3 regions of the Lysinibacillus sp. JNUCC-52 genome follow, and region 1 is predicted to be linked to each of the others. Evidence: a T-box and tRNA genes for the amino acid it is inferred to sense, from the RefSeq annotation. Region 1 holds a T-box; the other regions hold tRNA genes.

Region 1 (4,562 bases):
TTTTCATTACTATATACATAGAGAATTTTAACCTTTATTAACGCCAAAAGATACATATTTTGCTATAAAAATCTAAATTAATATCTTTTTTACCTATGTTTTGTCAAATCATGTCGCATTATCTCCAGACTTACTATTAGAAATTGGCGAAAAAAAACCGTGATTTTACGCTAATAATAAGCGTAAAATCACGGTTCTTCCTTTTATTTATTTAACAACGATATTAACAAGTTTACCTGGAATTACAATAATTTTTACCAAGTCTTTACCAGCCATGTATTCTTGTACTTTTTCATCAGCTAATGCTACTTTTTCAATTTCTTCTTTTGAAGCATCTTTTGCAACGATGATTTTTGCACGCACTTTACCTGCCACTTGAACAGCCACTTCTACTTCATCGTCTACTAGTTTAGACTCGTCGTATGCTGGCCATTGTTCGTAAGATAATGTTGCATCATGACCTAACAGCTGCCATAGCTCCTCTGCGACATGTGGTGCAATTGGTGCTAGCATTTTTACAAATCCTTCAGCGTAAGCCGTAGGAAGTACTTCTGCTTTGTAGCAATCATTAATGAATACCATCATTTGTGAAATAGCTGTATTGAAACGAATACCTTCATAGTCTTCTGTTACTTTTTTCACTGTTTGGTGATATGACTTTTCTAGGAACTTATCGTCTGAATGTTGAACTTTCACTGATAATGTGCCGTCTTCCTCATTAACAAATAAACGCCAAATACGATCTAAGAATCGACGAGCACCATCTAAGCCATTCGTAGACCATGCAACGGAAGCTTCTAATGGACCCATGAACATTTCATAAAGGCGAAGTGTATCTGCACCATGAGACTCAATAATCTCATCTGGGTTCACGACATTACCTTTTGATTTAGACATTTTTTCATTACCTTCACCAAGAATCATGCCTTGGTTAAATAATTTTTGGAATGGTTCTTTCGTGTGAACTACACCTAGGTCATACAGTACTTTGTGCCAGAAGCGTGCGTATAGTAAGTGCAATACTGCATGCTCTGCTCCTCCAATATAAATATCGACTGGTAACCAACGTTTTAATAACTCAGGATCAGCAATCGCTTCTGTATTGTTCGGATCAATATAACGTAAGAAGTACCAGCTAGACCCTGCCCATTGAGGCATTGTATTTGTTTCACGGCGACCTTTCATACCTGTTTCAGGATTTACAACATTTACCCAATCAGTAATATTAGCTAATGGTGATTCACCTGTTCCTGATGGACGAATATTATCTGTTTTCGGAAGCATTAAAGGTAATTCTGCTTCTGGTACTGGAGTTGTTGTGCCATCTTCCCAGTGAATCATTGGAATTGGCTCTCCCCAATAACGTTGACGAGAGAATAACCAGTCACGTAGACGATAAGATATTTTTTTCTCACCTACACCTTTTTCTTCTAACCATTCAATCGTTTTCGCAATACCATCTGCTTTGTTTAAACCATCAAGGAAGTCCGAGTTAATGTGCTGACCGTCACCTGTGAACGCTTCGTTGTCGATGTCGCCACCTTCAAGCACAGCTACGATGTCTAAGCCAAACTCTTTAGCGAATTCATAATCACGTTCGTCATGAGCAGGAACAGCCATAATAGCACCAGTGCCGTACGTCGCTAATACATAATCAGCAATCCAGATCGGCATTTTTTTACCGTTAATAGGATTCACTGCGTACGCTCCAGTAAATACACCTGTTTTTTCTTTAGCTAAATCAGTACGTTCTAAGTCTGATTTCATTTTTACTTTTTCAAGATACGCCTCTACAGCAGCTTGTTGTTCAGCTGTTGTAATTTCAGCCACTAGTTTATGTTCAGGCGCAAGTACTGTATAAGTAGCACCGAATAACGTATCAGGACGTGTAGTAAATACCGTAAAGTTTTTATCTGTTCCTTCAATGCCAAAAGTTACTTCAGCACCTTCAGAGCGTCCAATCCAGTTACGTTGCATATCTTTAATCGATTCTGGCCAATCAACTTCTTCTAAATCATCGATTAGACGATCCGCATAGGCAGTAATTTTCAGCATCCATTGTTTCATTGGGCGACGTTCTACTGGATGTCCTCCACGCTCTGATTTTCCATCAATGACTTCTTCATTGGCAAGCACTGTTCCTAATGCAGGGCACCAGTTTACAGCCACTTCATCTACATACGCTAAGCCTTTTTTATATAATTGAATGAAAATCCATTGTGTCCATTTGTAATAGTCAGGATCTGTTGTGTTGATTTCACGATCCCAATCATAGCTAAATCCTAGCTCTTGAATTTGACGCTTAAATGTTGCAATATTTTTTGCTGTAAATTCTGCTGGATCATTTCCTGTATCTAAAGCATATTGCTCTGCAGGTAAACCGAATGCATCCCATCCCATTGGATGTAAAACATTAAAGCCTTGCATACGTTTGAAACGTGAAAGGATATCAGTTGCTGTATACCCTTCTGGATGCCCTACGTGAAGTCCCGCTCCTGATGGATATGGGAACATATCAAGTGCATAAAATTTCGGTTTATCCGTTTCATTTTCTGTTTTGAATGTTTTGTTGACATCCCAATATTGCTGCCACTTTTTTTCAACTTGTTGATGATTAAAGCTCATACTATTTCCTCCTTATATATGTTCAATACCACTTATCGTAAGAATTGACAAAATATTTAAAAAATAAAAAAACTCGCCCCTTCCTTTGTCAGAAAGGGACGAGAGCATTCTTATCTCCCGCGGTACCACCCAAATTAGTGATTACACTCGGCTCAAGCTTCCTTAACGCGGAAATGACGGCACACATAACACTTATGTACGCAGACTCAGCAGGCGAGTTCAATTTGCATCCCTACTAGCTTCCACCAACCGCTAGCTCTCTAAAAAGAACCACAAATTTACTATTCCTCATCATTGTCTTTACATGTATTGCATTTATTCTAATGGAAAGTGCATAAAAGCACAAGCCTCTTTTTATCGGTGCCTGACACGCACACAATTCTCACACAATTAGCTAAAAAAATTATTTCCTATGATTTTTGGATAGCGTTGTAAAATTCCAGCCTTTTTTCGCTAAAAAAATTAAAATATTAGGTATTTTAGTGATTTTTGTACATTTGACGTTATTGATCTTCATTTTTATGCTAAAGAAAACGACAAAGGAGGTAGTATTGTGTGCCAAGAAAAAAACGACTTTGGTCTCCACATCATTATAATCACGTCGTTATGCGTGGTAACAATCGTCAAATGATTTTTTTGAATGTTGCTGATTACGATGCTTTTTTTCGTATACTGCAATATGCTTATCAAAAACACACTTTTAGCATTGTCGCTTATTGCCTTATGTCTAACCACTACCATCTTCTGATTCAGTCAAAGGATGTTCCACTAGGGAAATTGATGGCGATCATCAATTGGCGTTACAGTAATTACTTTAAAAAGAAATATCAATATTGCGGTCATCTGTACGAGAGTCGCTACTTTGCAGATCTTGTTCCCTCACAACTAGATATGCTCAGTGTTAGCCGCTATATCCACCGCAATCCTATTTCAACAGCTCCACCTATTGTTGACAACATGGAGGATTATCCATATAGCTCCTATCATCACTATAAACATAATACATCACCAGATTACCCATTTCTTAATACGAGTATTCTCAAAAATTGTATACTTCAAACCTCACAGTTTCACTCTCCATGCTATTGTCAATATTGCGAGGTTCAACAAAACGAGTAATTGTTTTTGCAACACAAACTAAAAAAAGCTCCACATGAAAATTCATCATGTGGAGCTTTTATTCAAACCAACTTCAATTGTCAGAATTTTTTCTGTGCCTGTCACTCGAGGGTCGCTTGAGGAAAGGTCTACACATTCACGGAAGGCAAAATGTTTGCATCCGTAGCATTTGTTCATATCCAAATCCTTCAATGCCCTGTTAATAGCATCGCCTGTATGTTCATAGAAATTATCTTTTCCAATTTGATCGTATAGACCATTTCGTAACAGTGCCCCTTTTAATTCTTCATGGATACCCGTTACTAACACAGTGCCACCTTGCATTTTAAAGCTTTCAACAATATTGCTAAAATAGGACTCCCCAGTAGAATCCATAAAAGGCACTTTACTCATACGCAAAATTAAAACTTTTGGATGAACTTGCATTGAATGTAGCAATGTTTGCTCAAATGTTTGTGCTGCACCAAAAAATAACGGTCCTTCAATTGAATAAATACTAATTTGAGGGCAATCATGCTTTTGATTGACAACATGCGGCTGTACTTTGCCATTGTTTTTTGTATGGTCTGGTAAAACCTTATCTACAACCAACTTTTCACTCATTCGTTTAACAAATAACACAACTGCCAAACCAAGTCCTACTTCTACAGCTACCGTTAGGCTAGTGAAAACCGTAAGTAAAAATGTAATCATTAAAACGAGCGAATCTCCTGATTTCGCTTTCACAATATGTGCGAAATGCTTCCGTTCACTCATATTCCACGCAACGACCATCAAAATTGGTGCCATACTAGCTAACGGAATATGCGATGCAAAAG
Region 2 (4,562 bases), 360 kb from region 1:
AGCAAACACCACACAATTGGCGCCTACTTTATAACTTCACAGATAATGATAATGATGCTAATTTTGCCCCACGACTTTCTCAACAAAAAAATAAAATCGCAATGATTCGCACTTCTTCAGGTCGACATACTATGTTCAATAATGAATTCCGTATATATGAAGGGCACTCATTAACTACGTATACAACCCACACTGAGAAAGAGTGGCAACAAGCACTTGAACGTTATTTTCATATATCGATCACTTAAAAAAAGGATGCATTGTTGGATGCATCCTTTTACGCTTTTAATTTGCTGTTCGTTTTAGCAACTCATATACTACTTCGCCATTGTGCAGTTCCTTGACTAAACCAATACCGTCTACAAAATAATAGGTTTTCACTACATCAATATATTTAAAACTTTCTTCTAATACAGCTACATTTTTATAATTAACACCACCTGCTCGAACCGTTCCATCCGTCGTTTGAACTGTTATACGATTGCCGTTAACTGGACCTTCATCGTCTTCGTGAACTATTACACCAATTCTAAGAGGTAGCCCTATATAAAAGTCGTAATGTGAGCTATATTCCTGAGCAATTGCTTGTGCATATACAGAGCCATCATAATATAATAACTCATCATTAAACTGCTTATTATTCGTTGTATTAGCAATTGACCAAACATCGTTTTTATTATCATTATGGCTGTATTGATAATTTAATGTGTATCGTAAGCCATCATCTGGTGAGTAAAATGCATAAGTGTATTTATATGCAGGATCCTTTTGTAAATTCGGCTTTGAAAGGGTCATGGCACGTGCAACAAATGCTGAAAAATGCGCACGTGTTAACGGCAATTTTGGTTTAAATGAACCATCCTGATAACCGCTCGTAATATTATTATTCGCTACCGCTAATATTTCCTTATAGCCTGGCGTCTTCTCTGTAACGTCTGTAAAATAATAAGGGCTCGCTCCCTTTAATTTAAATGCACGTTGCAAAACAACAGCCATATCTGCTCTCGTCAGCGTCCCATTCGGATTAAATTTTTTCGTTGCCTCAAATATCCCCGCATTTTGGGTAGCAGCGATTTCTTTATAATAGATATGTGAAGTCGGCACATCTTGATACTTTGGATTTTTAACATTCGTCGTTTTCAACCCTACCGCACGAGTTAACATGACAGCTACCTGTGCCCTAGTTACATAGTCATTTGGTTTGAAAGTGCCATTAGGATAACCTTTAATAATCCCCCGCTCAACTAAGTAATCTATTTCGGTACTTAACGTATTATCAGATGACACATCTTTAAAACTAGCTGCGTATACTGGCTGAATCTGTAATAACCCAAAAATCACAACTACAATTAAGATCCTACTTATTTTCTTCATGCTATTCCCCCTATATTTACTCCCATCCTTGTTATCCTATTCATCAAGTAAAATAAATATTAACTAAAAAGATATTTTTAATAGTTTTCTTGCAATTAACACTAATCATTCCATACCCGTTTCAAAATACGCTTACACTTCTAATAGACTTCATAACTCTTGTAAAATAAAAAACCCCCTGCAACTTTGCAGAGGCGTTAAAGCTTATTCATTTTACTTATTTTGAATTAAACCAAAACCTAGTCCAGTAGGGTCTACTAAATAGGCAAGAAAAAAATCATTAAATTCCATTTTTTCTCGGACAATAGTAGCCCCATTCTCCATAGCTTTCGCAATAGAGTCATCAATCGAATCTACTTCAATTTGCACACGTACTCCATGTGGATAATCGCTTGGACCTTTACCAATTCCACCGTCAATACCATTTTGCTCGCTGGCACCTGTTGTGACAGCCCAGTAATCCCAACGAGGCTCCGCAATTTCCCATGCAAAAACTTTAGAATAAAAATTCGCTGCTTTTTCAGGATCTTGACTATTTAGTTCAAACCCTATTACTCGACCCAATTCATCTCCCCCTTTTTTCACTTGTAAAAATTAAAGAAAAATAGATGAAAGTACCTGCTAAACAAATAAGCACGATAGCAACTATTTTTTTAACCATTGCATAATCGCTAAATATATTTGTAAAGGCATCTAGAAATAAAAAAATAGCTGCTAAGAGTAGTAAAAATGATAATAGTTTATTTTTCATAAGTATTACCTCCAAACCTAACATCTAAAAATATAATAATTCTGAATATACAAACTTTATTATATCAAATACCTATTACTTTGCGCTTGTAATCTGCCATTATTTAAAAACAAAAAAGACCTCAACAAAGTTGTTGAAGTCTTTTAAATTCACTTTGGATACCGGTGGTCGGGGTCGAACCGACACTCCAAAGGAACACGATTTTGAGTCGTGCGCGTCTGCCAATTCCGCCACACCGGCATAATACTTTAGAGATAAAAAAAATCGGAGTATCCGATTAAGAAAAAAATATGGAGGCGGCAACCGGATTTGAACCGGTGATAAAGGTGTTGCAGACCTGTGCCTTACCACTTGGCTATGCCGCCATATTATTGGAGCGGAAGACGAGGTTCGAACTCGCGACCCCCACCTTGGCAAGGTGGTGTTCTACCACTGAACTACTTCCGCATAAATGGCTGGGGTACCTGGATTCGAACCAGGGCATGACGGAATCAAAATCCGTTGCCTTACCGCTTGGCTATACCCCAACAATGGGGCGACTGATGGGAATCGAACCCACGAATGCCGGAACCACAATCCGGTGCGTTAACCACTTCGCCACAATCGCCATTGCTTTATAGTTTTAATTTTAATTTTAATTTTATATTAATGGGGCGACTGATGGGAATCGAACCCACGAATGCCGGAACCACAATCCGGTGCGTTAACCACTTCGCCACAACCGCCATAAAATTAATTGGCAGGGGCAGTAGGAATCGAACCCACACCAAAGGTTTTGGAGACCTCTATTCTACCGTTGAACTATGCCCCTATTAAATAAAAACTGGTGGAGGGGGACGGATTCGAACCGCCGAACCCTAAGGAGCGGATTTACAGTCCGCCGCGTTTAGCCACTTCGCTACCCCTCCAGGAAAACATGGTGCCGGCTATAGGAATCGAACCCACGACCTACTGATTACAAGTCAGTTGCTCTACCTGCTGAGCTAAACCGGCAAAAAAACGATGGGTCAGGACGGAATCGAACCGCCGACACTTAGAGCTTCAATCTAATGCTCTACCAACTGAGCTACTGACCCATATTTATTATTTGAAAAATGGCGGTCCCGACCGGGATCGAACCGGCGATCTCCTGCGTGACAGGCAGGCATGTTAACCGCTACACCACGGGACCTTTATTTGGTTGCGGAGACAGGATTTGAACCTGTGACCTTCGGGTTATGAGCCCGACGAGCTACCACTGCTCCACCCCGCGACAATACTAATTTAATTTTATAAAATGGTGGAGGATGACGGGCTCGAACCGCCGACCCTCTGCTTGTAAGGCAGATGCTCTCCCAGCTGAGCTAATCCTCCATCTGGGTATTCGTTATAAATGGTGACCCCTACGGGATTCGAACCCGTGTTACCGCCGTGAAAGGGCGGTGTCTTAACCGCTTGACCAAGGGGCCTTACTAATTGGAATCGTAAGTGCTGGCGGAGAGTAAGGGATTTGAACCCTTGAGACAGTGTTAACCGCCTACACGATTTCCAATCGTGCTCCTTCGGCCACTCGGACAACTCTCCAAGAATGGCTCCGAAGGCAGGACTCGAACCTGCGACAACCTGATTAACAGTCAGGTGCTACTACCAACTGAGCTACTTCGGAATGATTTTATTATGTATAGCCTAGCGACGTCCTACTCTCACAGGGGGAAGCCCCCAACTACCATCGGCGCTAAAGAGCTTAACTTCCGTGTTCGGTATGGGAACGGGTGTGACCTCTTTGCCATCATCACTAGACTATTTGAAAGACATTACCTATTATAACATATAGTATTATAATTACAAGTATCTAAGAAATACTTTTTTATTCTTTCAAAACTGGATAAACGGTTCATTGAATGTTACAAACTTTTTTGGTTAAGTCCTCGATCGATTAGTATTCGTCAGCTCCATGTGTCACCACACTTCCACCTCGAACCTATCTACCTCATCGTCTTTGAGGGATCTTACTTACTTGCGTAATGGGAAATCTCATCTTGAGGGGGGCTTCATGCTTAGATGCTTTCAGCACTTATCCCGTCCACACATAGCTACCCAGCGATGCCTTTGGCAAGACAACTGGTACACCAGCGGTGTGTCCATCCCGGTCCTCTCGTACTAAGGACAGCTCCTCTCAAATTTCCTACGCCCACGACGGATAGGGACCGAACTGTCTCACGACGTTCTGAACCCAGCTCGCGTACCGCTTTAATGGGCGAACAGCCCAACCCTTGGGACCGACTACAGCCCCAGGATGCGATGAGCCGACATCGAGGTGCCAAACCTCCCCGTCGATGTGGACTCTTGGGGGAGATAAGCCTGTTATCCCCGGGGTAGCTTTTATCCGTTGAGCGATGGCCCTTCCATGCGGAACCACCGGATCACTAAGCCCGTCTTTCGACCCTGCTCGACTTGT
Region 3 (4,562 bases), 1.3 Mb from region 1:
GGGGGGACGCAGTAGGATAGGGTAAGCGCGCCGTTGGTTGTGCGCGTCCAAGCAGTAAGGCGTGTGTGTAGGCAAATCCGCACACTGTAACGTTGAGCTGTGATGGCGAGTCCGTATGGACGAAGTTCCTGATTTCACACTGCCAAGAAAAGCCTCTATCGAGGTGAGAGGTGCCCGTACCGCAAACCGACACAGGTAGTCGAGGAGAGAATCCTAAGGTGTGCGAGAGAACTCTCGTTAAGGAACTCGGCAAAATGACCCCGTAACTTCGGGAGAAGGGGTGCTCTTGAGCGTGCAAGCGCACGAGAGCCGCAGTGAATAGGCCCAGGCGACTGTTTAGCAAAAACACAGGTCTCTGCAAAACCGTAAGGTGACGTATAGGGGCTGACGCCTGCCCGGTGCTGGAAGGTTAAGAGGAGTGGTTAGCGCAAGCGAAGCTGCGAATTGAAGCCCCAGTAAACGGCGGCCGTAACTATAACGGTCCTAAGGTAGCGAAATTCCTTGTCGGGTAAGTTCCGACCCGCACGAAAGGCGTAACGATCTGGGCACTGTCTCAACGAGAGACTCGGTGAAATTATAGTACCTGTGAAGATGCAGGTTACCCGCGACAGGACGGAAAGACCCCGTGGAGCTTTACTGTAGCCTGATATTGAATTTTGGTACAACTTGTACAGGATAGGTAGGAGCCAGAGATCTCGGAGCGCCAGCTTCGAAGGAGGCGTCGGTGGGATACTACCCTGGTTGTATTGAAATTCTAACCCATGCCCCTTAGCGGGGCAGGAGACAGTGTCAGGCGGACAGTTTGACTGGGGCGGTCGCCTCCTAAAAGGTAACGGAGGCGCCCAAAGGTTCCCTCAGAATGGTTGGAAATCATTCGTAGAGTGTAAAGGCACAAGGGAGCTTGACTGCGAGACCTACAAGTCGAGCAGGGTCGAAAGACGGGCTTAGTGATCCGGTGGTTCCGCATGGAAGGGCCATCGCTCAACGGATAAAAGCTACCCCGGGGATAACAGGCTTATCTCCCCCAAGAGTCCACATCGACGGGGAGGTTTGGCACCTCGATGTCGGCTCATCGCATCCTGGGGCTGTAGTCGGTCCCAAGGGTTGGGCTGTTCGCCCATTAAAGCGGTACGCGAGCTGGGTTCAGAACGTCGTGAGACAGTTCGGTCCCTATCCGTCGTGGGCGTAGGAAATTTGAGAGGAGCTGTCCTTAGTACGAGAGGACCGGGATGGACACACCGCTGGTGTACCAGTTGTCTTGCCAAAGGCATCGCTGGGTAGCTATGTGTGGACGGGATAAGTGCTGAAAGCATCTAAGCATGAAGCCCCCCTCAAGATGAGATTTCCCATTACGCAAGTAAGTAAGATCCCTCAAAGACGATGAGGTAGATAGGTTCGAGGTGGAAGTGTGGTGACACATGGAGCTGACGAATACTAATCGATCGAGGACTTAACCAAAAAAAGTTTGAAACATTCAATGAAACGTTTATCCAGTTTTGAGAGAATAAGTTCTTTCAACTGAATAAGTGAAGTGATGATGGCAAAGAGGTCACACCCGTTCCCATACCGAACACGGAAGTTAAGCTCTTTAGCGCCGATGGTAGTTGGGGGCTTCCCCCTGTGAGAGTAGGACGTCGCTTCGCTTGTTTTTTATGTGGAGGATTAGCTCAGCTGGGAGAGCATCTGCCTTACAAGCAGAGGGTCGGCGGTTCGAGCCCGTCATCCTCCACCATTTTAATATCAAAGTATTATATTGTCGCGGGGTGGAGCAGTGGTAGCTCGTCGGGCTCATAACCCGAAGGTCACAGGTTCAAATCCTGTCTCCGCAACCAAATTATGGTCCCGTGGTGTAGCGGTTAACATGCCTGCCTGTCACGCAGGAGATCGCCGGTTCGATCCCGGTCGGGACCGTCTTTTTTATTTGCCGGTGTAGCTCAGTTGGTAGAGCAACTGACTTGTAATCAGTAGGTCGTGGGTTCGACTCCTATCGCCGGCATCAGCCCTTGGAGGGGTAGCGAAGTGGCTAAACGCGGCGGACTGTAAATCCGCTCCTTAGGGTTCGGCGGTTCGAATCCGTCCCCCTCCACCAGTTTTTTATTTTAGGGGCATAGTTCAACGGTAGAATAGAGGTCTCCAAAACCTTTGGTGTGGGTTCGATTCCTACTGCCCCTGCCAAATTTTTTTAGATTAAACTACTGTTATAGTTCATATGGCGGTTGTGGCGAAGTGGTTAACGCATCGGATTGTGGTTCCGACATTCGTGGGTTCGATTCCCATCAGTCGCCCCATATAATTAATATTGGGGTATAGCCAAGCGGTAAGGCAACGGATTTTGATTCCGTCATGCCTAGGTTCGAATCCTAGTACCCCAGCCATTTTTCATTTATTAATAATATGAGCCATTAGCTCAGTTGGTAGAGCATCTGACTTTTAATCAGAGGGTCGAAGGTTCGAGTCCTTCATGGCTCATCATATTTGCGGGTGTGGCGGAATTGGCAGACGCACTAGACTTAGGATCTAGCGCCGCAAGGCGTGGGGGTTCGACTCCCTTCACCCGCACCATTTATTTTATTTACAAATTACATAATTGCCAGGATAAATAATCTTATGCACATGCGGAAGTAGTTCAGTGGTAGAACACCACCTTGCCAAGGTGGGGGTCGCGAGTTCGAACCTCGTCTTCCGCTCCAAATGTGCCGGGGTGGCGGAACTGGCAGACGCACAGGACTTAAAATCCTGCGGTAGGTGACTACCGTGCCGGTTCGATTCCGGCCCTCGGCACCATTTTTTAAATATTAAGCGCCCGTAGCTCAATTGGATAGAGCGTCTGACTACGGATCAGAAGGTTGTGGGTTCGACTCCTGCCGGGCGCGCCATAAAAAGATAAGATAGACAGTAACGGAATGTAGCTCAGCTTGGTAGAGCACTTGGTTTGGGACCAAGGGGTCGTAGGTTCGAATCCTGTCATTCCGACCATCTTTTAAAATTTGGGGCCTTAGCTCAGCTGGGAGAGCGCCTGCCTTGCACGCAGGAGGTCAGCGGTTCGATCCCGCTAGGCTCCACCATATTTATTTCCGGAGGTATACCCAAGTCTGGCTGAAGGGATCGGTCTTGAAAACCGACAGGCGGGTAACACCGCGCGGGGGTTCGAATCCCTCTACCTCCTCCATTTTCTTTTTTCGGGTCAGTAGCTCAGTTGGTAGAGCATTAGATTGAAGCTCTAAGTGTCGGCGGTTCGATTCCGTCCTGACCCACCATATGCGGGTGTAGTTTAATGGTAAAACCTCAGCCTTCCAAGCTGATGTCGTGAGTTCGATTCTCATCACCCGCTCCAAAGAGGGCCTATAGCTCAGCTGGTTAGAGCGCACGCCTGATAAGCGTGAGGTCGATGGTTCGAGTCCATTTAGGCCCATTAAAAAATTATTCCGAAGTAGCTCAGTTGGTAGTAGCACCTGACTGTTAATCAGGTTGTCGCAGGTTCGAGTCCTGCCTTCGGAGCCATGGCCCCTTGGTCAAGCGGTTAAGACACCGCCCTTTCACGGCGGTAACACGGGTTCGAATCCCGTAGGGGTCATCTAGTAAAGCATGTAGCATATTGTTGCTACATGCTTTTTCTTTGTAATTTTTTAAGCTATTCATTTAGTTTTTATAAAATTTTGATGGAGAATTTTTGACTATTGATTTAAATTTGAACAAAGTATTTCATATATAAAAGATGTATGTTTTCTAATGAATTTTTTCATGGAGAATTTATTTCTATTCATCTAATATGAGGGTAGATGGAGGAAAACGACATGAAACTACAAGAGATACAACGTTTTTTAACACTTTATCAAATGGAGCAAAATGAGTCTGCACAATGGCTAACAAATAGATTACAGCAAGTTGAAAATGAAGGACAATATATTCCTTCAACAGAGGAGCTTACTTTTGGTGCACGAGTAGCTTGGCGTAATAGTAATAAATGTATCGGGAGATTATTTTGGCAGTCACTTCATGTTGAGGATGCCCGTGATGTTTTAGATGAGCAAGGGATATTTGAGAAGTTGTTATGTCATATTCAATATGCGACAAATGGTGGTAAAATTCGGCCAACAATAACGGTATTTGCATCTGGTAGAGTAAAGATTTGGAATCATCAGTTGATCCGTTATGCAGGCTATGAGACGGAAGCTGGCATTGTTGGTGACCCACATTCTGTACCATTTACAAAAGTATGTGAATCGCTAGGCTGGCAGGGCGAGGGCACAGCATTTGATGTATTACCACTCGTTATCCAGGTGGATGACCGTCAACCACAATTGTTTTCAATACCACGTGAAGATGTACTAGAAGTTGTAATTCGCCATCCTGAGCACCCACAAGTGGAGGAACTAGCGTTGAAATGGTATGCGGTGCCGATTATTTCAAGCATGCGTTTTCAAATGGCTGGAATCGACTTTCAAGCGGCTCCTTTCAATGGTTGGTATATGGGGACAGAAATTGGGGCACGTAATTTAGCTGATACTGATCGTTATAATATGTTGCCGAAAATCGCTGAAATTTTTGGGCTCGATACGACT

The links. The T-box of region 1 lies ahead of leuS (leucine--tRNA ligase). A T-box ahead of a tRNA ligase gene usually reads a tRNA of that ligase, here a tRNA-Leu.
Region 2: it has a tRNA-Leu gene. The T-box ahead of leuS (leucine--tRNA ligase) is inferred to sense a tRNA for this amino acid. The anticodon was not compared.
Region 3: it has a tRNA-Leu gene. The T-box ahead of leuS (leucine--tRNA ligase) is inferred to sense a tRNA for this amino acid. The anticodon was not compared.

What each region holds. Positions count from the first base shown of each region.
Region 1 covers NZ_CP065546.1:3,840,899-3,845,460, reverse strand. Annotated here, with positions in the region: gene leuS (leucine--tRNA ligase) at 208-2,625, opposite strand; T-box leader at 2,717-2,929, opposite strand; gene JNUCC52_RS19085 (transposase) at 3,181-3,744, shown strand; gene JNUCC52_RS19080 (SulP family inorganic anion transporter) at 3,790-4,562, opposite strand, start outside.
Region 2 covers NZ_CP065546.1:3,476,491-3,481,052, reverse strand. Annotated here, with positions in the region: gene JNUCC52_RS17225 (arylamine N-acetyltransferase family protein) at 1-248, shown strand, start outside; gene JNUCC52_RS17220 (S-layer homology domain-containing protein) at 286-1,374, opposite strand; gene JNUCC52_RS17215 (VOC family protein) at 1,588-1,938, opposite strand; gene JNUCC52_RS17210 (hypothetical protein) at 1,940-2,125, opposite strand; tRNA gene JNUCC52_RS17205 (tRNA-Leu) at 2,285-2,365, opposite strand; tRNA gene JNUCC52_RS17200 (tRNA-Cys) at 2,417-2,490, opposite strand; tRNA gene JNUCC52_RS17195 (tRNA-Gly) at 2,498-2,572, opposite strand; tRNA gene JNUCC52_RS17190 (tRNA-Gln) at 2,578-2,652, opposite strand; tRNA gene JNUCC52_RS17185 (tRNA-His) at 2,657-2,732, opposite strand; tRNA gene JNUCC52_RS17180 (tRNA-His) at 2,775-2,850, opposite strand; tRNA gene JNUCC52_RS17175 (tRNA-Trp) at 2,863-2,936, opposite strand; tRNA gene JNUCC52_RS17170 (tRNA-Tyr) at 2,950-3,033, opposite strand; tRNA gene JNUCC52_RS17165 (tRNA-Thr) at 3,043-3,118, opposite strand; tRNA gene JNUCC52_RS17160 (tRNA-Phe) at 3,129-3,201, opposite strand; tRNA gene JNUCC52_RS17155 (tRNA-Asp) at 3,221-3,296, opposite strand; tRNA gene JNUCC52_RS17150 (tRNA-Met) at 3,303-3,377, opposite strand; tRNA gene JNUCC52_RS17145 (tRNA-Val) at 3,403-3,478, opposite strand; tRNA gene JNUCC52_RS17140 (tRNA-Glu) at 3,499-3,573, opposite strand; tRNA gene JNUCC52_RS17135 (tRNA-Ser) at 3,597-3,688, opposite strand; tRNA gene JNUCC52_RS17130 (tRNA-Asn) at 3,694-3,770, opposite strand; rRNA gene rrf (5S ribosomal RNA) at 3,789-3,904, opposite strand; rRNA gene JNUCC52_RS17120 (23S ribosomal RNA) at 4,021-4,562, opposite strand, start outside.
Region 3 covers NZ_CP065546.1:2,529,509-2,534,070, reverse strand. Annotated here, with positions in the region: rRNA gene JNUCC52_RS12585 (23S ribosomal RNA) at 1-1,458, shown strand, start outside; rRNA gene rrf (5S ribosomal RNA) at 1,528-1,643, shown strand; tRNA gene JNUCC52_RS12575 (tRNA-Val) at 1,657-1,732, shown strand; tRNA gene JNUCC52_RS12570 (tRNA-Met) at 1,758-1,832, shown strand; tRNA gene JNUCC52_RS12565 (tRNA-Asp) at 1,839-1,911, shown strand; tRNA gene JNUCC52_RS12560 (tRNA-Thr) at 1,924-1,996, shown strand; tRNA gene JNUCC52_RS12555 (tRNA-Tyr) at 2,006-2,089, shown strand; tRNA gene JNUCC52_RS12550 (tRNA-Trp) at 2,102-2,175, shown strand; tRNA gene JNUCC52_RS12545 (tRNA-His) at 2,213-2,288, shown strand; tRNA gene JNUCC52_RS12540 (tRNA-Gln) at 2,301-2,375, shown strand; tRNA gene JNUCC52_RS12535 (tRNA-Lys) at 2,397-2,469, shown strand; tRNA gene JNUCC52_RS12530 (tRNA-Leu) at 2,478-2,562, shown strand; tRNA gene JNUCC52_RS12525 (tRNA-Gly) at 2,616-2,690, shown strand; tRNA gene JNUCC52_RS12520 (tRNA-Leu) at 2,696-2,784, shown strand; tRNA gene JNUCC52_RS12515 (tRNA-Arg) at 2,800-2,876, shown strand; tRNA gene JNUCC52_RS12510 (tRNA-Pro) at 2,900-2,976, shown strand; tRNA gene JNUCC52_RS12505 (tRNA-Ala) at 2,990-3,065, shown strand; tRNA gene JNUCC52_RS12500 (tRNA-Ser) at 3,077-3,169, shown strand; tRNA gene JNUCC52_RS12495 (tRNA-Phe) at 3,182-3,257, shown strand; tRNA gene JNUCC52_RS12490 (tRNA-Gly) at 3,261-3,334, shown strand; tRNA gene JNUCC52_RS12485 (tRNA-Ile) at 3,339-3,412, shown strand; tRNA gene JNUCC52_RS12480 (tRNA-Asn) at 3,425-3,501, shown strand; tRNA gene JNUCC52_RS12475 (tRNA-Glu) at 3,503-3,574, shown strand; gene JNUCC52_RS12470 (nitric oxide synthase oxygenase) at 3,795-4,562, shown strand, end outside.